Regions from separate parts of the Streptomyces sp. KR80 genome, predicted to be linked through region 2. Evidence: predicted binding sites of a transcription regulator. Region 2 holds the regulator's gene; the other holds the start of a gene.
What was found. Region 2 encodes HspR, which represses chaperone genes until heat shock. Its sites were predicted from a motif close to TTGAGNNNNNNNNNCTCAA; they were not measured.
Positions count from the first base shown of each region.

Region 1: a site for HspR is predicted at 5,538-5,556, ahead of lon (endopeptidase La). Genes of this name have one in related genera too.

Region 1 covers NZ_JBQQCD010000004.1:8,970-20,168, reverse strand. Annotated here, with positions in the region: gene ACTWQI_RS07665 (hypothetical protein) at 1-312, shown strand, start outside; gene ACTWQI_RS07660 (fibronectin type III domain-containing protein) at 389-1,354, opposite strand; gene ACTWQI_RS07655 (MarR family winged helix-turn-helix transcriptional regulator) at 1,495-1,959, opposite strand; gene ACTWQI_RS07650 (lysozyme) at 2,160-2,996, shown strand; gene lon (endopeptidase La) at 3,101-5,515, opposite strand; gene ACTWQI_RS07640 (hypothetical protein) at 6,097-6,444, shown strand; gene ACTWQI_RS07635 (spermidine synthase) at 6,651-7,394, shown strand; gene ACTWQI_RS07630 (response regulator transcription factor) at 7,516-8,265, shown strand; gene ACTWQI_RS07625 (HAMP domain-containing sensor histidine kinase) at 8,343-9,404, shown strand; gene ACTWQI_RS07620 (multifunctional oxoglutarate decarboxylase/oxoglutarate dehydrogenase thiamine pyrophosphate-binding subunit/dihydrolipoyllysine-residue succinyltransferase subunit) at 9,644-11,199, shown strand, end outside.
Region 2 covers NZ_JBQQCD010000019.1:110,880-122,078, reverse strand. Annotated here, with positions in the region: partial or broken gene ACTWQI_RS24215 (Hsp70 family protein) at 1-277, shown strand, start outside; gene grpE (nucleotide exchange factor GrpE) at 274-984, shown strand; gene dnaJ (molecular chaperone DnaJ) at 1,024-2,208, shown strand; gene ACTWQI_RS24200 (heat shock protein transcriptional repressor HspR) at 2,228-2,689, shown strand; gene ACTWQI_RS24195 (cupin domain-containing protein) at 2,843-3,208, shown strand; gene ACTWQI_RS24190 (pyridoxamine 5'-phosphate oxidase family protein) at 3,281-3,685, opposite strand; gene ACTWQI_RS24185 (ATP-dependent Clp protease ATP-binding subunit) at 4,077-6,782, shown strand; gene ACTWQI_RS24180 (YbjN domain-containing protein) at 6,922-7,461, shown strand; gene ACTWQI_RS24175 (hypothetical protein) at 7,588-8,817, opposite strand; gene ACTWQI_RS24170 (pyridoxal phosphate-dependent aminotransferase) at 8,983-10,167, opposite strand; gene ACTWQI_RS24165 (caspase family protein) at 10,614-11,199, opposite strand, start outside.

The DNA of each region.
Region 1 (11,199 bases), on a different contig from region 2:
GAGGCCCTGCGCAACGTGGAGGGCGGCTTCTTCACGGCGGCTGCCGACCCCGCCGTGGCCCGGCGCTCCGTGACGGGCACCTGGACGCGGTCGGACGTACGGGCACTGGCCGCGCTGACGGACGGCGCGGCGCGCTGGGTCGAGGTCTTCGCGGAGGGCGACTGGTCCGACTGTTTCGCGATGCTCAGCAAGGAGGGCACGCGGGCGCTGGTCGCGCGGGTCCGGGCGGCGGAGGCGGCGGACCCGGAAGGCAGGACCTTCCCGCGCGGCAAGGCGTATGACGACGCGTCGGCGATTCTGGCTGAGTTCTGACGTCCGGACGTTCGGCGTCCGTCCCGACGTTGCGACGTCACCGCGTCCGTGGCGACGCCGCGCCGGGGGACGGGGATCAGGAGCGGCGGCCGGTCGTGGCGGTCCGCTCGGCGGAGAAGCTGCCCCAGTTCCCGTCGGGGAGCTTCGCCCGGATCTTCACGGTGTAGGTGGCGTCCGCCTTGTCGCCGACGTAGACGCTGTGCCTGGCCGGGCTCCCCGGCGCCTTGCCTCCCCAGACCAGGGTCGTGGCGAACCTGCCGTTGAGGTAGATCTGGTACTCCCTGACCTCACCGCCGGTCTTCGGTGGGATCCAGGACAGGTCGAGGTAGTGCCCGCCCGCCGCGGCGCGGGGCTTCACCCGGAAGCCGCTCGGTGCCGTCCCGGCGGCGCGCTCCGGTGCCGATGCCGTGGTGATGTCCACGGCGCGGCTCGGCGGGGAGAGGTTGTCCCCGGCGTCGCGGGCCTTGACGGTGAAGGTGTAGGCCGTGCCGGGCCGCAGCCCGGTGACCAGTGCTCTGGTCTCGCCGCCGCCCACGCTGTGGATCTTCGAGTCGCCCTGGTAGATGTCGTACGAGGCCACGCCCACGTCGTCCGTCGACTTGCGCCAGACGAGGGTCGCGGCACGGGCGCCTTCAGCCCGCCGTCGCAAGTCCCCGGGCCGGGTGGGCGGTTGGTGGTCCGCGGCGGTCGCCGGCCGCATGGTGACCGCCGTCTCCCTGCTCGGTGGCGAGAGATTGCCCGCGGCGTCCCGGGCCCGGACGGTGAACGTGTAGGCGGCCGAGGGCTTCAGTCCCGCGATGTCGACCATGTACTGCTCGCCCGGGACTTCCTTGACCTTCGTGCCTGCCTGGTACACCTCGTAACGGGAGACGCCCACGTTGTCGGTGGACCGGTTCCACATGACGTGCACGGAAGTGGAGCTGCCGGCATGGACCGTGACGCCGGCCGGCGCCGAAGGGGCCGTCGAGTCCTGGTCACCACAGGCGGTCACCATCAGGAGGGCGGCGGAGGTCAGCGCTGCGGGCCCGAGGATCCGTCTCATGGTCGCGCCTTCCTCCCCCAGCTACCGCTGGGAGGTGCCCCCATAACAGCAATGGTCTAGACATGTATGGCACAGGCGCCGGTTCACATCAAGAGACCCGGCACCGCTCCCGCCGCCGTGCGCGGGGAACCGCCTCTCCGTCACGTCCGCGCGCTCCGCAACCTCCCTGTCTCCTGTTCGTCCTGGAGCGTGTTCAACCGGTGGAGCAGCCGTGCCAGTTCGGCGATCTCCGCCCGGTCCCAGCCCTCCAGCTTGCGCACGTACTGCTCGCGGCGGGCGTTCCGTACCACCGAGAAGCGGCCGCGGCCCTCGTCCGTGAGGGCGACCAGCGACGCCCGTCCGTCGAAGGGGTCCGGCCGGCGGGCGATCAGGCCCAGCGCTTCCAGGGCTCGCAACTGACGGCTCATGGTCGCCTTGCCGACGCCGAAGTAGGCGGCGAGGTCCGTGGCCCGCTGCTCGCCGGCGTCCTCGAGCCGCAGGAGCAGTCCGTACGCCGCCGGTTCGAGGTCGGGGTGCACCGCCCGGGCCATCTCACCGGAGGAGGCACGGGCGCGGCGCAGGAAGACGGTCAACTCCCGTTCCAGCGCCAGAAATTCCTCGTCCACGCCGCTCACGCCGTTTCGCACCTTTCCTCGGCGGGGATTCAACTTTCAACGGCCGCTGTTTACCGCACCTCCGCCAGTATTTCGCAGGATTAGACCAACGGCAGCACTCCGCTTCCCTTCACCCGCACAAATGACGCGCGTAGCATTATTTCTGACATGGCCACAACAACCCCCACGTTCGAGGCCATCGGAGGCACTCCATGCCCGCGCTCCCATCCGCATCCGCACGCACCGTTCTCGTCCCCGTCCTCGTCCCCCTGTTCGCCCTCGTGATCGCCCTGCCCGCCACGGCGACCGCGGCCTCGGCCGCCGATCGCCCCGATCGTCACCCCGAACGCGACTGGATGGGCTCGACCATCCCGTTGCACGAGCCCGTCATCCCCGACGCCGTCCCTTCCCCCACACCGACTGCCAGCGTCGAGGGCGTCGACGTCAGCAGTCATCAGGGCAACGTCAACTGGTCCGCACTCTGGGCCCGTGGGGTGCGCTTCGCCTACGTCAAGGCGACCGAGGGCAACTTCTACCGCAACCCCTACTTCACCCAGCAGTACAACGGCTCGTACAACGTCGGCATGATCCGCGGGGCCTACCACTTCGCGACCCCCGACGACTCCAGCGGGGCCAACCAGGCCAACTACTTCATCGACCGCGGAGGGGGGTGGTCGAAGGACGGCAAGACGCTGCCGGGCGTGCTCGACATCGAGTACAACCCGTACGGCAGTACCTGCTACGGCAAGAGCAAGTCGGCGATGGTCGCCTGGATCCGCGACTTCCTCAACAGGTACAAGGCGCGGACCTCCCGCGACGCGGTGATCTACACGACCACCGGCTGGTGGAAGCAATGCACCGGGAACTACTCGGGCTTCGGGAGCAAGAACCCGCTCTGGATAGCCCGCTACGCCAGCACGCCCGGCCCGCTGCCGGCCGGCTGGGCGTACTACACCTTCTGGCAGTACACCTCGAGTGGACCGGTCGTGGGAGACCACAACAAGTTCAACGGGACGTACACCCGCCTCAAGGCGCTCGCCAACGGCTGATCCGGGCGGCCGCGACGGCTACCTGAGCGCGCGGCCCTCCCCGCGCGGGAGGGCCGTACGCCACCGTGCCCGGCGGGGCTGGCCCGCAGCAGCTGACGCCGCGCTCACGCCGCGACCGGAACCTCCGTGTCCGGCCGGCTGCGGGCGGGTTCCAGCGCCAGCTTGAGCACCTGCCGGACGTCGCTCACCGCTTGGACGTCCAGCCGCTCGAGCACCTCGGCCGGCACATCGTCCAGGTCGGCCTCGTTCCGCTTCGGAATCACGACCGTCGTGATACCGGCACGGCGGGCGGCGAGCAGCTTCTGCTTGACACCGCCGACGGGCAGCACGCGGCCGGTCAGCGACACCTCGCCGGTCATCGCCACATCCGCCCGCACCTGCCGGCCGGAGAGCAGCGAGGCGAGGGCGGTGGTCATGGTGATGCCCGCGCTCGGCCCGTCCTTGGGCACGGCACCGGCCGGGACGTGCAGGTGCACGCCCCGCTCCTTCAGGTCGCCGACGGGCAGTTCCAGTTCGGCGCCATGCGACCGGAGGAAGGAGAGCGCGATCTGCGCGGACTCCTTCATGACGTCACCGAGCTGGCCGGTGAGCTGCAACCCGCTGCCGCCGGTCTCCGGGTCGGCGAGCGACGCCTCGATGTACAGCACGTCGCCGCCCGCACCGGTGACCGCGAGTCCGGTCGCCACGCCCGGCACGGCGGTACGCCGCTCCTCCGGGTCCTGGGCCGACTCGGGCACGTGGTGCGGCCGCCCGATCCACTCCCGCAGCCCGTCCGGCCCGAGGGTCAACGGCAGCTCCCGCTTGCCGAGTTCGTGCTGGGCAGCGACCTTGCGGAGCAGCCGGGCGATGGACCGCTCCAGGTTCCGTACGCCCGCCTCGCGCGTGTACTCCCCGGCCAGCCGCCGCAGGGCGGCGTCCTCCAGGACCACCTCGCCGGGCTCGAGCCCCGCCCGCTCCAGCTCGCGCGGGAGCAGGTGATCGCGGGCGATGACGACCTTCTCGTCCTCGGTGTACCCATCGAGGCGGACGAGCTCCATCCGGTCGAGCAGCGCCTCCGGGATGGCCTCCAGGACATTGGCCGTCGCCAGGAAGACCACATCCGACAGATCCAGCTCCACCTCCAGGTAGTGGTCCCGGAAGGTGTGGTTCTGGGCGGGGTCGAGGACTTCGAGCAGCGCCGCTGCCGGGTCGCCGCGGAAGTCGGAGCCCACCTTGTCGATCTCGTCGAGCAGGACCACCGGATTCATGGATCCGGCCTCCTTGATGGCGCGGACGATCCGGCCGGGCAGCGCGCCGACGTACGTGCGCCGGTGGCCGCGGATCTCGGCCTCGTCCCGCACGCCACCGAGCGCGACCCGGACGAACTTCCGGCCCATCGCGCGGGCGACCGATTCCCCGAGCGAGGTCTTGCCGGTGCCGGGCGGACCGACGAGGGCGAGCACCGCGCCTCCCCGCCGGCCGCCGACGACGCCGAGGCCGCGGTCCAGCCGCCGCTTCCGTACGGCCAGGTACTCGGTGATCCGCTCCTTCACGTCGTCCAGACCGGCGTGGTCGGCGTCGAGCACGGCCTTCGCGCCCGGGATGTCGTATGCGTCCTCGGTCCGCACGTTCCAGGGCAACTCCAGGACGGTGTCCAGCCAGGTGCGGATCCAGCTGCCCTCGGGGTTTTGATCGGAGGACCGCTCCAGCTTGTCGACTTCCTTGAGCGCCGCTTCCCGTACCTTCTCCGGAAGATCGGCCGCCTCGACGCGGGCGCGGTAGTCGTCCGACTCGTCCCCGGGCTCCCCGTTGAGGTCGGCCAACTCCTTGCGGACCGCCTCCAGCTGACGGCGGAGCAGGAACTCCCGCTGCTGCTTGTCGACGCCCTCCTGGACGTCCTTCGCGATGGACTCGGCGACGTCCTGCTCGGCGAGGTGGTCGCTGAGCCACTGGGTGGCGAGCTTGAGCCGGGCGACGGGGTCGAGGGTCTCCAGGAGCCGGACGCGCTGCTCGACGGAGAGGAACGGGGAGTAGCCGGAGTTGTCCGCCAGCTGTCCGACGTCGTCGATCTGCTGGACCCGGTCCACGACCTGCCAGGCGCCGCGCTTGCGCAGCCAGCTGGTAGCGAGGGCCTTGTACTCCTTCATCAGCTCGGTGACCGAGCCGGGCAGCGGGTCGGGCGTCACCTCCTCGATCCGGACGCCCTCCACCCAGAGCGCGGCCCCAGGCCCGGTGGTGCCTGCCCCGATGCGCACCCGGCTCACGCCGCGGATGAGCGCGCCGGGATCGCCGTCGGAGAGCCGCCCCACCTGTTCGACGGTGCCGAGCGTGCCCACGGCCGCGTACGTCCCCTCGATCCGGGGCACGAGCAGCACGCGTGGCTTGCCGCCGCCCTTGGATCGGGCCGCGGCCTGCGCAGCCTCGACGGCGGCCCGCACCTCCGTGTCGGACAGATCCAGCGGCACCACCATCCCGGGGAGGACGACCTCGTCGTCGAGCGGCAGCGCGGGCAGGATGAGCGATGTGGACGTCGAAGCCATGATCTCCCCTTCGGCAGTCAAGTTGAGCGTTATTGACTCAATGCATCGGCCGCCTCGGGTGTTCCCCGGTGTGCGTTCGCTGTGAGCGATCACCCGTGAGCGCTGGTGGGCGACCGCCGGTCCCCGAGCCGTGAACCGGAGGCGGCAGCCGGAGCGATAGAGGGGCGTGAGACTGTTCCGGCCCGTGAGGGCAGAGACACCGCCGGGCGATGCGGAGCTGCTGCACGCCGTCGCGGCGGGCGACGCAGAGGCGTTGGGTGTGCTGTACGACCGGCATGCCGGCTGGCTGCCCGCCCGGCTCGCCCGGCGGTGCACCGACCCGGAGACCGTGCGCGAGGTCCTCCCGGCCACCGTGGCCACGCTGCTGACCGGCGCGGTCGTGGCCGCCTGGTGCGCGCACTGGCTGCTGGAGCAGCCGCAGTTCGGCCCCTCCACCCGGGTGACGGTCGTCGTGCCGGCGCCCCTGCTCGCGTCGGCGGCGATCGGCACGGGCCTGTACAGCCCCGCCGACGAGCTGGAACCGGACGGCCGTACGCCCGTGGTGGCCGCGCCACCTCGGGCACCTGGTCGCCCTTACCGCGGTGGCGGCCGCGCTGCTCGCCCTGTCTGTGCCCGGCCATCCGGAGACGTTCGGCGCCCCTGCCATGGTCCGGAACACCGTCGGGGTCACCGGGCTCACGGCCGGGAGTGCCGCACGGCTCGGCGCCCGGCTCAGCTGGCTCCCGGCGCTGGTGTACCTCGGGCCCGTCTACCTCACGGCGCCGCGGAAACCCGGCGGGCCGGCCGCCGTGTGGGCCTGGCCCATGCAGCCGGGCCCGCAGACCGCGGCGTGGTGGACGGCAGGCGCGATGTTCGCGGCCGGGGCGGCGCTGCTCGCGGTGCGCGGTCCGCGGCCGGAGGGCGCGGGCTCCCCGCACGCCTACTTCTGACGCACACCACAGCGGGAAGCCTCCCCACTCGCGCCGCACGGGCGCCGGTGGCGGGGCTCCCGCGCGAGGAACCCGGCACCGGCACAGCGAGCGTCCTTCGTCGCCGTCGCCCGTGGCCACGGGCTCTCTCGGGCGTGGCATGCGGCACGCCCTCGTTAACCTTGGCGGCGCAAAGACGCGTCGAGGATGAGGAGCCGGTCCCGCCCATGCCCCTGCCCAGCGAGCAGATCGCGCCGGTCACCCTGGACCGCCGCGAGGGCCCGTACGGCGAGGTCGTGCTGCGGCAGCGCGGCGAGCACTTCGAGATCATCGCCAACGGCTGTTTCCTCATGGACACTTCGGACGGGCGGTCCGAGCGGCTGCTGATCGACGCCGCACTGGCGGCGCTTCCGGCGGACCGCCCCTCCCCCGCCCTGCTGATCGGCGGCCTCGGCGTCGGATTCTCGCTCGCACACGCCGCCGCCGAGCCGCGCTGGGGACGAATCACCGTCGTCGAGCGCGAGCGGGCCGTCATCGACTGGCACCGCACCGGCCCGCTGGCGCGGCTGTCCGCCGCAGCGCTCGCCGACCCGCGGACCGAGATCGTCCACGCCGACCTGGTGGAGCACCTCCGCACCGCTCTCGATGGGGGCACTCCCCCAGCCGGCACTGCGGGTGCCCCCACCCACGCAGCCCACGCTGCGGGGGACTACGACGCGCTGTGCCTGGACATCGACAACGGCCCCGACTGGACGGTCACCGAGGACAACGAGAGCCTCTACGGGCCCGCCGGGCTCGCGGCCTGCCGCGCGCGGCTGGCCCTCGGCGGAGTGCTCGCCGTGTGGTCCGCGAGGCCGTCCACCGCCTTCGAGGAGGCATTGCGGAATGCCGGATTTGCCAATGTACGCACCGAAGAGATCATGGTTGCCCGAGGCGTCCCCGACGCCGTCCACCTCGCGGTTCGCCGCTGAGCAGCCTGCGTAGCCGAGGCACGCACCCTGCCCGTACGCTGCTCCGAGCAGCGACGTAAGGCGTGGAGGTACCCAGACCGCCATGCAAGACGCAGATCGCGGGGACATGCGGGGACGGACGATGGAGCAGACACAGAACGTAGCTGCGGGCAGCGCGGCGGCCACCCCCGGCGCCCAGCGCCGCGTGCTCGTGGTGGAGGACGACGCGACGATCGTCGACGCCATCGCGGTCCGGCTGCGCGCCGAGGGCTTCCAGGTGCAGACCGCCATGGACGGCCCCGCCGCCGTGGACACCGCGGAGGCCTGGCAGCCCGACCTGCTCGTCCTCGACGTGATGCTGCCAGGCTTCGACGGGCTCGAGGTCTGCCGCCGGGTGCAGGCCCAGCGGCCGGTCCCGGTGCTGATGCTGACCGCGCGCGACGACGAGACCGACATGCTGGTGGGCCTCGGGGTCGGCGCGGACGACTACATGACCAAGCCGTTCTCGATGCGCGAGCTGGCGGCCCGGGTTCATGTGCTGCTGCGCCGCGTGGAACGGGCGGCACAGGCCGCGACCACCCCGCGCACCGGCATCCTGCGCCTCGGCGAGCTGGAGATCGACCACGCGCAGCGACGGGTCCGGGTGCGCGGCGAGGACGTGCATCTGACGCCGACCGAGTTCGACCTGCTGGTCTGCCTGGCCAACACCCCGCGCGCGGTGCTCTCCCGCGAGCAGCTGCTCGCCGAGGTGTGGGACTGGGCGGACGCCTCGGGCACCCGCACCGTCGACAGCCACATCAAGGCACTGCGGCGCAAGATCGGCGCGGAGCGGATCCGTACCGTGCACGGGGTCGGCTACGCGCTCGAGACTCCGGCGGCCCCAGCGTCGTGAACCACCGGCGGCCCGAGCGGGGCAGACGTCCGGGGCCGTCCGCCGTTCGCGGTGTGTGGGACCGGCTCTGGGAGGCGATGCGGCCGCTCGACCCGTACCGCTCGGTCAAGGCAGCGCTCGGCGCGCTGGTCATCGTGTCGGTGACGATCACCACGCTGCTGGTGTTCGTGGCGATCCACACCGACACCGAGCTGCGGATCGTCACCATCTTCTCGATCATCGCCACGATGCTGATCACGCAGTTCGTGGCGCACGGCCTCACCTCCCCGCTCGACGAGATGAAGACCGTCGCCCGCGCGATGGCGAACGGCGACTACAGCCGGCGGGTGCGGGCCGAGCGCCGGGACGAGCTGGGCGACCTCGCCGCGACCTTCAACCACATGGCCGCCGATCTGGAGGCCGTCGACCGCCACCGCAAGGAGCTTGTGGCAAATGTCTCGCACGAGCTGCGCACGCCCATCGCGGGGCTGCGCGGAGTGCTGGAGAACGTCGTGGACGGGGTCTCGAAGGCCGATCCGGAGACGATGCGCACGGCGCTGCGGCAGACCGAGCGGCTCGGACGGCTGGTCGAGACCCTGCTCGACCTGTCCCGGCTGGACAACGGTGTCGTACCGCTGCGGGCCCGGCGCTTCGAGGTCTGGCCCTATCTGTCCGGGGTGCTGAGAGAGGCGAACATGGCGGCGGCCGCCGTCGGGCAGAACGGGCGCGGCGCCCGCGGCCGTACGGACGTCCATCTGCACCTCGATGTCTCGCCGCCGGAGCTCGCCGCGTACGCCGACGCCGAGCGGCTCCACCAGGTGGTGGCCAATCTGGTCGACAACGCGGTCAAGCACAGCCCGCCCCACGGACGCGTCACGCTCCGTGCCCGCCGCGGCGCCGGGGCGGGCAGCCTCGAGCTGGAGGTGCTGGACGAGGGCCCCGGCATCCCGGAGTCCGAGCGGCACCGCATCTTCGAGCGCTTCAACCGCGGCTGCGTGTCCACACCGCACGGGCCGGGCAGCGACGGCGGCACGGGACTCGGGCTGGCCATCGCACGCTGGGCGGTCGATCTGCACGGGGGCAGCATCGGTGTGGCCGAATCCGCCCGCGGGTGCCGGATCCGCGTCACTCTCCCGGGCCGAACCCAGGATCAGGGTTGACGTAGAGTCCGACCGGGCGTGGCAGTACTGGCGCGGGAACGGCCCGCGCCTGGGGTGGGGCGCATCCGCACAGGAGCGGAACCTCAGATATTTCCCGCCAGATTCCGCTCCGAAACCAGTCGATCAATGTGACGTGCATGACGACTGACCCGCCCGGACTGCAGATGACCGGGTAAGAGGCGTAGCCTTTATTTCCGCTGTCCACCACCTTAGGTAAGCGGAAGAGGGCGGTTGCCGCCGTGTCGCCACAGTCCCCCAACACCTCGAGTTCACCCAGCCTCCGGCCGGGTGGGGCCCCCACGACCGACGAAGACGGTCAGGGGAAGTCCCCCGCGGCCTCGTTCGGCCCCAATGAGTGGCTCGTCGACGAGATCTACCAGCAGTACCTCCAGGACCCGAACTCGGTCGACCGAGCCTGGTGGGACTTCTTCGCCGACTACAAGCCGGGCACGTCGGCGGCTGCGCCGCCGAAGGCCGGAACGGGGCCCGCAGGCGGCTCCGCCGCCGCGGCAGGGGCTGCGCAGCAGGCCGCACCCGGTGCGGGCGCGCCGACGCAGGCCGCTGCTCCGGCGACCGCAGGCGCACAGGCCCCGGCCGCCCAGCAAGCCCGCCCTGCCACCACGGCCCCGAGTGGTGCGGGCGCGGGGGCCGCACAGGCCGCGCCTGGTGCGCCCGCCGGTGCCACGACCGCGCCGAGCGCCGCCGCGGCCGCCCCGGCGAAGCCGGCCACCGCTCCGGCCAGGCCGGCGGCTGCTGCCGCCAAGGCAGCTGAGCCGGCGGCCCCCGCAGCGGGACCGGAGTTCGTACCGCTTCGTGGCCCCTCCGCGGCCGTCGCGAAGAACATGAGCGCCTCACTGGAGCTGCCGACGGCCACGTCCGTCCGCGCGGTGCCGGTGAAGCTGCTGTTCGACAACCGCATCGTCATCAACAACCACCTCAAGCGCGCTCGCGGCGGCAAGGTCTCCTTCACACACCTCATCGGCTACGCCATGGTGCAGGCGCTGAAGCTGATGCCGTCGATGAACTACTCCTTCGCGCAGAAGGACGGCAAGCCGACCCTCGTCAAGCCCGAGCATGTCAACCTCGGCCTGGCCATCGACCTGGTCAAGCCCAGCGGCGAGCGCCAGCTGGTCGTGGCCGCGATCAAGCAGGCCGAGACACTGAACTTCTTCGAGTTCTGGCAGGCCTACGAGGACATCGTCCGCCGCGCCCGCGCGAACAAGCTGACGATGGAGGACTTCACCGGCGTCACCGCGTCGCTGACCAACCCCGGCGGCATCGGCACTGTCCACTCCGTGCCGCGTCTGATGCCCGGCCAGGGCCTGATCATCGGCGTCGGCGCGATGGACTACCCGGCCGAGTTCCAGGGCACCTCCCAGGACGCCCTGAACAAGCTGGGCGTCTCCAAGGTCATGACGCTGACCAGCACCTACGACCACCGCGTGATCCAGGGCGCCGCCTCCGGCGAGTTCCTGCGGATCATGCACCAGCTGCTGCTCGGCGAGAACGACTTCTACGACGAGATCTTCGAGTCGCTGCGTATCCCGTACGAGCCGGTCCGCTGGCTGCGTGACATCGACGTCAGCCACGACGACGACGTCACCAAGGCCGCCCGCGTCTTCGACCTGATCCACTCCTACCGGGTCCGCGGCCACGTCATGGCGGACACCGACCCGCTGGAGTACAAGCAGCGCAAGCACCCCGACCTCGACATCATCGAGCACGGTCTGACCCTGTGGGACCTGGAGCGCGAGTTCGCCGTCGGCGGCTTCGCCGGCAAGTCGATGATGAAGCT
Region 2 (11,199 bases):
CGAGGACAAGGTCCCGGGCGAGGTGAAGACCGAGGTCGAGACGGCGGTGGCCGACCTCAAGGAGAAGCTCAAGGGCGACGACACGGCGGAGATCCGCACCGCGACCGAGAAGGTCGCCGCAGTCAGCCAGAAGGTGGGCCAGGCGATGTACGCCGATGCCCAGGCAGCGGGTGCGGGCGCGGCCGGTGCCGCGGGTCCTGACGGTGCGAGGCCGGAGGACGACGTGGTGGACGCCGAGATCGTCGACGACGAGAAGCCGAAGGATGGTGCCGCGTGACGGAGGAGACCCCGGGCTTCGAAGAGCAGCCCGACGTCCCTCCCTCCTCGTCCCCCTTCGGGGAGGAAGGGTCCGCCGGTGCCGCGCCGGGCCCCGACTCCCAGGGGCCGGACGATGCGGCGAAGGCCAACGGGTCCGCCGAGGCGGCGGGCCCGGCGGCCGCGGCCGGGGACGGGCTGCAGACCGTAGGCCTGCAGGCGCAGCTGGACCAGGTTCGGATGGCGCTGGGCGAGCGCACCGCCGATCTCCAGCGTCTCCAGGCCGAGTTCCAGAACTATCGCCGGCGGGTGGAGCGGGACCGGATCACGGTCAAGGAGATCGCCATCGCGAATCTCGTGACCGAGCTGCTTCCGGTGCTCGACGACATCGGCCGCGCGCGGGAACACGGTGAGCTGGTCGGCGGCTTCAAGTCCGTCGCCGAATCGCTGGAGACCGTCGTCGCCAAGATGGGTCTGCAGCAGTTCGGCAAGGAGGGCGAGCCCTTCGACCCGCTGATCCACGAGGCGCTGATGCACAGTTACGCACCGGACGTCACTGAGACCACGTGCGTGTCGATCCTGCAGCCGGGGTATCGCATCGGCGAACGTACGATCCGCCCCGCGCGGGTCGCGGTCGCCGAGCCGCAGCCCGGCGCCCAGCCCAAGGGCGGCGCCGAGGGCGAGACACCGACGTCGGACGAGGAGAGCGGTGGCCCGGACGAGGGCTGACGCCGCTGACGTGACATCAGGAGAGGAGGGACGTCGAGGATGAGCCTCAGCAGGGACTTGCTGGAGAAGGATCTCTACAAGGTCCTCGGCGTCCCGAAGGACGCGACCGAGGCGGAGATCAAGAAGGCGTACCGGAAGCTCGCCCGCGAGTTCCACCCGGACGCCAACAAGGGCGATGCCAAGGCCGAGGAGCGCTTCAAGGAGATCTCCGAGGCGAACGACGTCCTCGCCGACCCCAAGCGCCGCAAGGAGTACGACGAGGCGCGCGCCCTGTTCGGCAACGGAGCCTTCCGCCCCGGGCCGGGTGCGGGCGGGCCCGGCGGCTTCAACTTCGACCTGAGCGACCTCTTCGGCGGCGCCCCGGGCGGAACCGGAGCCGGGGCCGGCGGCTTCGGCGGGGGGCTCGGCGATGTCTTCGGTGGCCTGTTCGGCCGTGGGGGCCCGGGCACCCGCACCCAGCCACGCCGCGGCCAGGACATCGAGTCCGAGGTGACGCTCAGCTTCACCGAGGCGGTCCACGGGGCCACGGTCCCGCTGCGGATGTCCAGTTCGGCGGCGTGCAAGGCGTGTTCCGGCACCGGCGACAAGAACGGTACGCCCCGAGTGTGCCCGACCTGTGTGGGCACCGGTCAGGTCTCGCGCGGCGGCGGTGGCGGCTTCTCGCTCACCGACCCGTGCGTGGACTGCCGGGGCCGCGGGCTGATCGCCCAGGATCCGTGCGAGGTCTGCAAGGGGAGCGGGCGCGCCACCAGCTCCCGCACCATGCAGGTCCGGATCCCCGCGGGGGTCGCGGACGGCCAGCGGATCCGGCTGCGCGGCAAGGGTGCACCGGGCGAGCGCGGCGGCCCCAACGGCGACCTGTACGTACTGGTGAACGTCGACGCGCATCCGGTCTTCGGACGCAAGGGCGACAACCTCACCATCACCGTGCCGGTCACCTATCCGGAGGCGGCGCTCGGTGGTGAGATCAAGGTGCCCACCCTCGGCGGTCCGCCGGTGACGCTGAAGCTGCCGCCCGGCACGCCGAACGGGCGGACCATGCGCGCGCGGGGCAAGGGTGCGCTGCGCAAGGACGGCACCCGCGGCGACCTGCTGGTCACCGTCGAGGTCAGTGTGCCGAAGCACCTCGGTGAGAAGGCGAAGGAAACCCTCGAGGCCTTCGCCGAGGCGACCGCGGGGGAGGACCCGCGGGCGGAGCTGTTCCAGGCCGCGAAGGGAGCATGAGATGGACGGCCGAGGAGGCATGCCAGGAGGCAGGGGAGGCAGGGGCCGCAACCCCTACGAGCTGACCGACGAATCGCCCGTCTACGTCATCTCGGTGGCCGCCCAGCTGTCGGGGCTGCACCCGCAGACCCTGCGACAGTACGACCGGCTGGGCCTGGTGTCCCCGGACCGTACGGCCGGCCGTGGCCGCCGCTACTCGGCCCGGGACATCGAGCTGCTCCGGCAGGTGCAGCAGCTGTCCCAGGACGAAGGCATCAACCTCGCGGGCATCAAGCGGATCATCGAGCTGGAGAACCAGGTGGCGGCGCTCCAGGCGCGGGTCGCCGAGCTCCAGCAGGCGCTCGAGGGAGCCGCGGCGGCGATGCAGCAGCGCGAGGCGGCCGTCCACGCCTCGTACCGCCGCGACCTGGTCCCCTACCAGGACGTCCAGCAGACCAGCGCCCTGGTCGTCTGGCGCCCCAAGCGGGACGCTTCCGAGTAGCCGTCGGCTGCCTGGTGAAGTGCCGCGAGCCCTCCTCCGCACGGAAGCGGAGGAGGGCTCGCGGTTGTGTGGGGCGCCCCCAGTCGGCCGCTGTCGCGCATGTCCCGGGGGCGGGCGCACGATGGAGGTGTGGTCCGAAAAGGAGGTACCACCATGCTGGAGGTCAAGACCACCACTAAGCCGGACGAGCAGCGAGAATTCCCCCACGGCCACCTCGAAGCCGTGCACCTGTCGGGACTGGACTTCGCCGTGGCCACCTTCGAGCCCGGCTGGCGCTGGTCTCAGGACGTCGCACCGATCGCCGGGACCGAGAGCTGCCAGTTCCACCACAACGGGATGGTGGTGCAGGGGCGGCTGCACATCCGCATGGACGACGGATCCGAGACCGAGGTCGGTCCCGGAGAGGTCTTCGTGTGTTCCCCCGGGCACGATGCCTGGACCGTCGGTGACGAGGCGTGCGTGGCGTACGACTTCGCCGGGCCGACGGCGGTGGACTACGCGAAGCGGAAGGGAAGTTAGCCCCTGCGCACGGGCGAGCCCCGGTGCGTCGATCTGGAGGTCATCGAGGAACAGCCGTAGCTCACGGGCGCCTCAGCCCCGGCCCATGGCCCGGTGGATTGCGATCTCGATGAGGACGCGGTCCGGGTTGGGGGCCGGGGTCCGTCCGTAGCGCTCGCTGTATCGGCGGACGGCGTCGGCGATCAGGTCCGCTGCCGTGCGCACCACGGCGCGGCCCTCCAGCGTCGCCCAGCGCTTCCCCTCCGCCTGGCAGACGGCGACGCGCGCGCCGTCCGCGCCCGCGGCCTGGATATGGGCGACCTTCCTGCTGTTCTTGTTGGTGATCACCCGTGCGATCCCGGCTTCCGGGTCGTAGGTGACACCGACCGGTACCACGTGCGGGCTGCCGTCCGGTCGCAGCGTGGTCAGCGTGCACAGATGGCGCTCGCGCCAGAACGCGAGGTACTCGGGGCTGGGGTCACGCGGGTCGATGGCCATGGTGAGCAGGTTATGCGGTGCGAAACCCGCTTCCGCGCACCGGGATGGGGCGGGGGGCACCTCCCAGCGGTAGCTGGGGGAGAGTGCCGGCCAGGCGCGTCATGCGTAGGCGAAGACGGTGACGATCACCGCGACGATCACCACGATGACCAGCACCACCGCCGCTCCCCGGTAGATCCAGCGGTGCACCGACGCCATCTCGGTCCGCCTCATGCCCCACCACCTCCCGCTTTCTGGCTCAAGCGTCGCTCCTCGGCGCGCGTCGCGCATGCCGGCCTTCGGTCGACCGCCCGCCGAAGCAGAATTGAGCGGAATGGACTCAACTTACTGCACGTTGAATGTGGCAGGATTGGGCTCGATGGCGAGCCGAGGATGAGGAGGAGTGCACACCGTGGACGCCGAGCTGACCCACAAGAGCCAGGAAGCGATCAGCGCCGCCGGCAGCCGCGCCGTCTCGGCAGGGAACCCCGACATCAACCCCGTGCACCTGCTGCTCGCCCTCCTGGAGGGCCAGGACAACGAGAACATCCAGGACCTGCTGGCCGCCGTCGAGGCCGATCAGGCGGCCGTACGGTCCGGGGCCGAGCGTCTGCTCGGCTCGCTCCCCAGCGCACAGGGTTCCACCGTCGCCGCCCCGCAGCCCGACCGCACGCTGCTGGCCGTTCTCACCGACGCCGCGCGGCGGGCGAAGGAGCTGGGCGACGACTACATCTCCACCGAGCACCTGCTCATCGGCATCGCCGCCGAAGGCGGCCAGGCGGGCACCGTGCTCGACCAGCAGGGCGCGAGCGCCGCGAAGCTGCTCGACGCCTTCGAGACCATGCGCGGAGGACGACGCGTGACCACCCCCGATCCGGAGGGCACCTACAAGGCCCTGGAGAAGTTCGGCACGGATTTCACGGCCCTGGCCCGTACGGGCAAGCTGGACCCGGTCATCGGCCGTGACCAGGAGATTCGCCGCGTGATCCAGGTGCTGTCCCGGCGTACGAAGAACAACCCGGTTCTCATCGGCGAGCCCGGCGTCGGCAAGACCGCCGTCGTCGAGGGCCTGGCGCAGCGCATCGTCAAGGGCGATGTGCCCGGGTCCCTGAAGAACAAGCGGCTCGTGGCGCTCGACCTGGGCGCGATGGTCGCAGGCGCCAAGTACCGCGGTGAGTTCGAGGAGCGGCTCAAGACCGTCCTCGCCGAGATCAAGGCCAGCGAGGGCCAGATCATTACCTTCATCGACGAGCTGCACACGGTCGTCGGCGCGGGCGCGGGAGGCGACTCCTCGATGGACGCGGGCAACATGCTCAAGCCCATGCTCGCCCGCGGCGAGCTGCGCATGGTCGGCGCCACGACGCTCGACGAGTACCGCGAGCGGATCGAGAAGGACCCGGCGCTGGAGCGCCGGTTCCAGCAGGTGCTCGTCGACGAGCCGACCGTCGAGGACTCCATCGCGATCCTCCGCGGCCTCAAGGGCCGGTACGAGGCCCACCACGGCGTGCAGATCGCCGACTCCGCGCTGGTCGCCGCCGCCACCCTCGCCGACCGCTACATCACCTCCCGCTTCCTCCCCGACAAGGCGATCGACCTGGTCGACGAGTCCGCCGCCCGCCTCCAGATGGAGATCGACTCCTCGCCCGTCGAGATCGACGAGCTGCAGCGCGCCGTCGACCGGCTGCTGATGGAGGAGGAGTCGCTGCTCGCCGCCCACGCCAGTGATAAGGAGCGCACCCTTCTCAGCAAGCACGGCCTGAAGAAGCAGGACCGTGAGAAGGACCTCTCTCCGGACGCGCGCGAGCGGCTGGACCGGCTGCGCAAGGACCGCGCCGAGAAGGAGGAGAAGCTGCGCGGCCTGCGCGCCCGCTGGAACACCGAGAAGGAGATTCACACCCGCGTCGGCGACCTGAAGAAGCGCCTCGACGAACTCGAGACCGAGCTGGAGCTCGCCGAGCGCAAGGCCCCGGAAACCGGTGACTGGGTGACCCCGGGCCGGCTGCGCTCCGAGGTCATCCCGCAGACCCGCAAGGAGCTGGACCAGGCCGTCGCCGAGCAGAAGGCCCTGCAGGGCATGGTCGGCGAAGAGGTCGGCCCGGACGACATCGCCGACGTGGTCTCCTCCTGGACCGGCATTCCCGCCGGGCGACTGCTAGAAGGCGAGACCGAGAAGCTGCTGCGCATGGAGGACGAGATCGGCAAGCGGCTGATCGGCCAGACCGAGGCCGTACGCGCCGTCTCGGACGCCGTACGCCGCTCGCGGGCGGGCATCGCCGACCCCGACCGGCCCACCGGCTCCTTCCTCTTCCTCGGACCCACCGGTGTCGGCAAGACCGAGCTGGCCAAGGCGCTCGCCGACTTCCTCTTCGACGACGAGCGGGCCATGGTCCGGATCGACATGAGCGAGTACAGCGAGAAGCACTCCGTCGCCCGGCTGGTCGGCGCCCCGCCCGGCTACGTCGGCTACGAGGAGGGCGGCCAGCTGACGGAGGCGGTGCGCCGGCGGCCGTACAGCGTCGTGCTGCTGGACGAGGTGGAGAAGGCGCACCACGAAGTCTTCGACATCCTGCTGCAGGTGCTGGACGACGGGCGGCTGACGGACGGTCAGGGCCGTACGGTCGACTTCCGCAACACCATCCTCATCCTCACCTCCAACCTCGGCTCCCCCTTCCTGGTCGATCCGTCCCTGAGCGAGGACGAGAAGCGGGAGCGGGTGCTGGAGACCGTACGGGCCTCGTTCCGGCCCGAGTTCCTCAACCGCCTCGACGACGTGGTGGTCTTCCACGCCCTGGGCACCGGCCAGCTCAAGCGCATCGCTCAGCTCCAGATCGACCACCTCCAGCGCCGGCTCACCGGCCGCCGGCTCACGCTCGACGTCACCGACGCCGCGCTGGAGTGGCTGTCCCGGCTCGGCCACGAGCCGGTGATCGACGCGACCTACGGGGTGTCGCAGCCCGGTCCGGACCTGACCTACGGCGCGCGGCCATTGCGCCGCCTGGTCCAGACGGCGATCGGCGACCAGCTGGCCCGCGCGATCCTGGCGGGCGAGATCGAGGACGGCGACACCGTCCAAGTGGATCTCGACGGGAACCGCCTGACCGTGTCCGCCGCCGAATAACCGCGTTGTCCTGTCCCGGTGCACCGGGAAACGGCGGCCCGCCGGGGCCGCCGCACCGGGTCGCCGGGGCGAGCCGGGGTTGCGGTCACCGGGCGGGTGTGAGGGAGGATGGCAGCATCCGTACGAAGGGAAATCCACGGTGAGCATCGACCCGTCCTCGATTCCGAATTTCGGGGGCCAGCCCGAACCGCAGCCGTCGGGGCCGGTGGGCCCCGTCGTCCCAGATCAGGACCTGGTCAAGCAGCTCCTCGACCAGATGGAGCTGAAGTACGTCGTCGACGAGGAGGGGGACCTCGCCGCGCCGTGGGAGCAGTTCCGCACGTACTTCATGTTCCGGGGGGAGGAGGAACAGCAGGTCTTCTCGGTCCGCACTTTCTATGACCGGCCGCACTCCATCGAGTCCAAGCCGCAGCTTCTGGAGTCGATCGACGACTGGAACCGCCGCACGCTGTGGCCGAAGGTCTACAGCCACACCAACGACGACGGTACGGTCCGCCTGATCGGCGAGGCGCAGATGCTGATCGGCACCGGCGTCAGCCTGGAGCACTTCGTCTCCAGCACCGTCAGCTGGGTGCGGGCCTCGATCGAGTTCGACCGCTGGATCGTCGAGCAGCTGGGCCTGGAGAAGGACATCGACTCCGCCGGTCCGGACGAGAAGGACGACGACGGCGAGGACTAGGTTCCCCGGCCATCCGCCCCACCGGGGTCCGACCCGGTGGTCAGGGCGACGACAGTGAAAAACCCTGAGAACCGAGCCTGAGCACCCGCTCCAGCGGTTCCACCGGACGTAGCGCACGCATCGTCGTCACGGCGCCGACCCGGCGATCGCCAGCAGATACGTTCCATAGCAGCACGAGAGCCCGGCCAGCGCGCCGACTGTCACCCCGACAGTGCGCAGCCGGGCTCTCGCCATGCCCACCGCGACCGGCAGCAGCAGCGGGAAGGCGGGCAGCAGGAAGCGCGGCTTGGAGCCGAAGTAGCGGGCGCCGCCCACCGTGATGACCAGCAGGACGGCGCTGTAGACCAGCAGCGCCACCGGCGGCCGGTCCATCATGAGCAGCACGAACAGCACCACCGCCAGCGAGACCACCGTGACCGTCATCGGATACGTGATGTGTTCCCTGCCCAGGACCATGTCCCGCACCGAGGCCCATGCGTCCTGGCCGAAGTCGAACTCCGAGCCCCACCTCCGCTGCACCCGGAAGTAGCCGAAGAACAGGCTGTCCTTCTGCCAGCCCACCCACAGCACGTACGTCAGCCAGCCGAGCGGGGCGATCGCGGCCCCCGCCCACAGCCGCCAGTCCTGGCGGGCGCACAGCGAGAGGCTGTCGGGCCCGCGGTTCCGCCACAGTTGGCAGATGTGCCACGCGGCGGCCATGCTGACGGCGGCGGCGACCGCGACGCCGTTCGGCCGGGACAGCCCGGCAAGCACGGAGAGTGTCCCCGCCCACAGCCACCGCCCGGTCAGCACGGCGTACAGCGTCCAAGCCGCGAAGGCGGTCATCAGCGACTCGGTGTACGCCATCGACTGGATGATCGCGTGCGGCAGGACGCCCCACAGGACCACCAGCAGCGTCGCGGCCCGGCGGCCGTGCAGCCGCTCGCCGACCGCGTAGATCCCCCAGGCCGCCGCTGCCGCAGCGGCCCACGACACCAGCAGCCCGGCGTGGACGAAGCCCAGAGACAGGACGGTGCGGATGACCCGGACCACCGCCGGGTACAGCGGGAAGAAGGCCAGATCGCTGTAAAGGCGGCTGGGGTCGGCGCTGTGCACCGCTGTGCCGTAGCCGTGCTCGACGACCCGCGCGTACCAGATCGAGTCCCAGGACTGGGCGAGCAGTTTGCGCGGATCCTTTCCGGCGTGCCAGGCCCACAGCGCCATGCAGGTCAGGCCGGTCAGCCGGACGGCCGCGTACACCCCGAGGGCGGGCGCGGCCCGGAGCAGCGCACTCCCCGCCCGGGTGTGCCACCGGGGGCGCAGTCGTACGGGCCGCACGCCCGGAGCGCTGACGGGCACGTGGGTGTCGGCGAACACGGGGCACCTCCGGTGCGGGCGCTGGGGGCGGACGCGGACCCGCCCCGCCGGGAGGAGGACCCTGCACCCCCGACCTTGCGCGGCGCCGCCCCTCACGGCACCCGCTGACGCCCGACGGTGGCCCGAAGTGCACCCACTCGGACCACGAGGCCGCACCCGGTCGCGTCAGCCCGTGCCGGCCAGGCCCTTCAGCCGCGAGACCGCCTCCTCGAGGACCTCTGTTCGCTTGCAGAAGGCGAAGCGGACGAACGGCGCGCCCTGGTCCTGGTGGTCGTAGAAGACCGCGTTCGGGATGGCGACCACCCCGCAGCGCTCGGGAAGCGCCCGGCAGAACGCGAAGCCGTCGGTCTCGCCGAGCGGCCGGACATCGGTGGTGACGAAGTACGTGCCGGCGGGACGGAACACGGTGAAGCCCGCCTCGGCGAGTCCGCTGCTCAGCAGATCGCGCTTGGCGCGCAGATCGTCCCGGAGGGTCTCGAAGTAGGCGTCGGGCAGGCGCAGCGCCTCCGCGACGGCGTACTGGAAGGGCCCGGCCGAGACGTAGGTCAGGAACTGCTTGGCGGACCGGACGGCCGCGACCAGCTCCGGGGCGGCGGTCACCCAGCCGACCTTCCACCCGGTGAAGGAGAAGGTCTTGCCCGAGGAGCCGATGGTGACCGTGCGCTCACGCATGCCCGGGAACCCGGCGAGCGGCAGGTGCTCGCCGTCGAAGACCAGGTGCTCGTAGACCTCGTCGGTGACCACCAGCAGATCCCGCTCGCAGGCCAGCTCGGCGACGGCGGCCAGTTCGGCGCGGGTGAGCACGGTGCCGGTGGGGTTGTGCGGGGTGTTGAGGAGGATGAGCCGCGTCCCGTCGGTGACGGCCGCCCGCAGCTCGTCCGGATCGAGGTGGTACGCACCGTCGTGCGGCCGCAGGGTGACCGGCACCCGCCGCCCGCCCGCCATCGCGATGCACGCGGCGTACGAGTCGTAGTACGGCTCCAGGGCGATGACCTCGTCGCCCGGCTCCAGCAGCGCGAGCAGTGCCGCGGCGATGGCCTCGGTCGCGCCCGCGGTGACCAGGACCTCGTGGTCCGGATCGAAGCCGAGCCCGTACCGGCGCTGTTGATGGTCGGCGATCGCGGTCCGCAGCTCGGGGACGCCGGGGCCGGGCGGGTACTGGTTCCCGCGGCCGTCCCGGAGCGCCCGCACCGCCGCCTCGCGGACCTCTTCCGGGCCGTCGGTGTCCGGGAAGCCCTGGCCCAGATTGATGGATCCGGTGCGGACGGCGAGCGCGGACATCTCGGCGAAGATCGTGGTGCCGAACTCGGCGAGGCGACGGTTGAGCAGAGGTCGTTTCATGCCGGTCATCCTGCGCCAGCCCCGCGGTGCGCTCAACCAGGCGTCGTTCCCCGTGGCTCTCCGTCCGCGTCCCGGCACAGTTTCCCGCCCGAACCTCTGGACTTCCTCAACTTACGTCCGGGGATCGGCACCTGGGGCGGTACCCGACGCACCGTTGCTGAGCAGGGGTAGGACCGTCGTTGTCTGTCGTTGTTGGCCGTCGTTGATCCCCCTCGGACGGCCCACAGACGGCCCGGAAGTGAGCGCGTGACCTGGCAAGACGCAGGGTTCCGGAAGTTCGCAGCGGGCCACCGCTCACGCTTCACTCACGCGCAGGTCCTTTCCGAGCGAGCCAGTGAGCTCCCTAGAACGACCAGGAGCTGACCGGCCGGCCGCTGCTGTGGTGGCAGGCGCCCACCGGGGGTCGTTCTTCTTACCCTGCCTCCGCGCACCACTTGCAGCCAAATCCTGCGGGTTCACGGCAAGGTGAGGCCCACCAGGATGAATAGGGAGAAGGCGATAGTCGCCCAAGCAAGGACGATCGCCGTCATACGGAGGCGTTCTCCGCTGTACTGGCCACCGGTAGCACGGATTGCTGCGCCGCATGAACGCGCGCGCATCAGTGCGATGACAGCTGGGATCATGCCGACGCCGACGACGAGGCTCAGAGGGAGGGAGACCACGGCCCATATGAGTGCCCCAACGGCTTCCGGATGCTGACCCCGTCCCGACTTGTCGCGGGGCTGCTTGCCCACGATGACCTCGGCAGCGACCTGGATCACCGCTTGGCCTGTCGGCCCCTTGACGGTGACCTCCCCGTGCAGGGAGCCGGGATGCGAGGTGTCCAGTGAGATGTCGACCCCCTCCTCGGAGACCACGGCACGCAGCCAACGGGGGGCCGACTCGACTGTGCAGTAGTGAGCGATAGGTGGGCCGAGCAGGGGTACCGTCTGACTCGGTCGGGATTCGTGTTGCCGCACGACGCCAAAGCCGATCCCCGGTACAGCGGGGTTGATCTCTACCTTGCGTACGGCCTGTTCTGCTTCGTCGGCAATGTCCCGG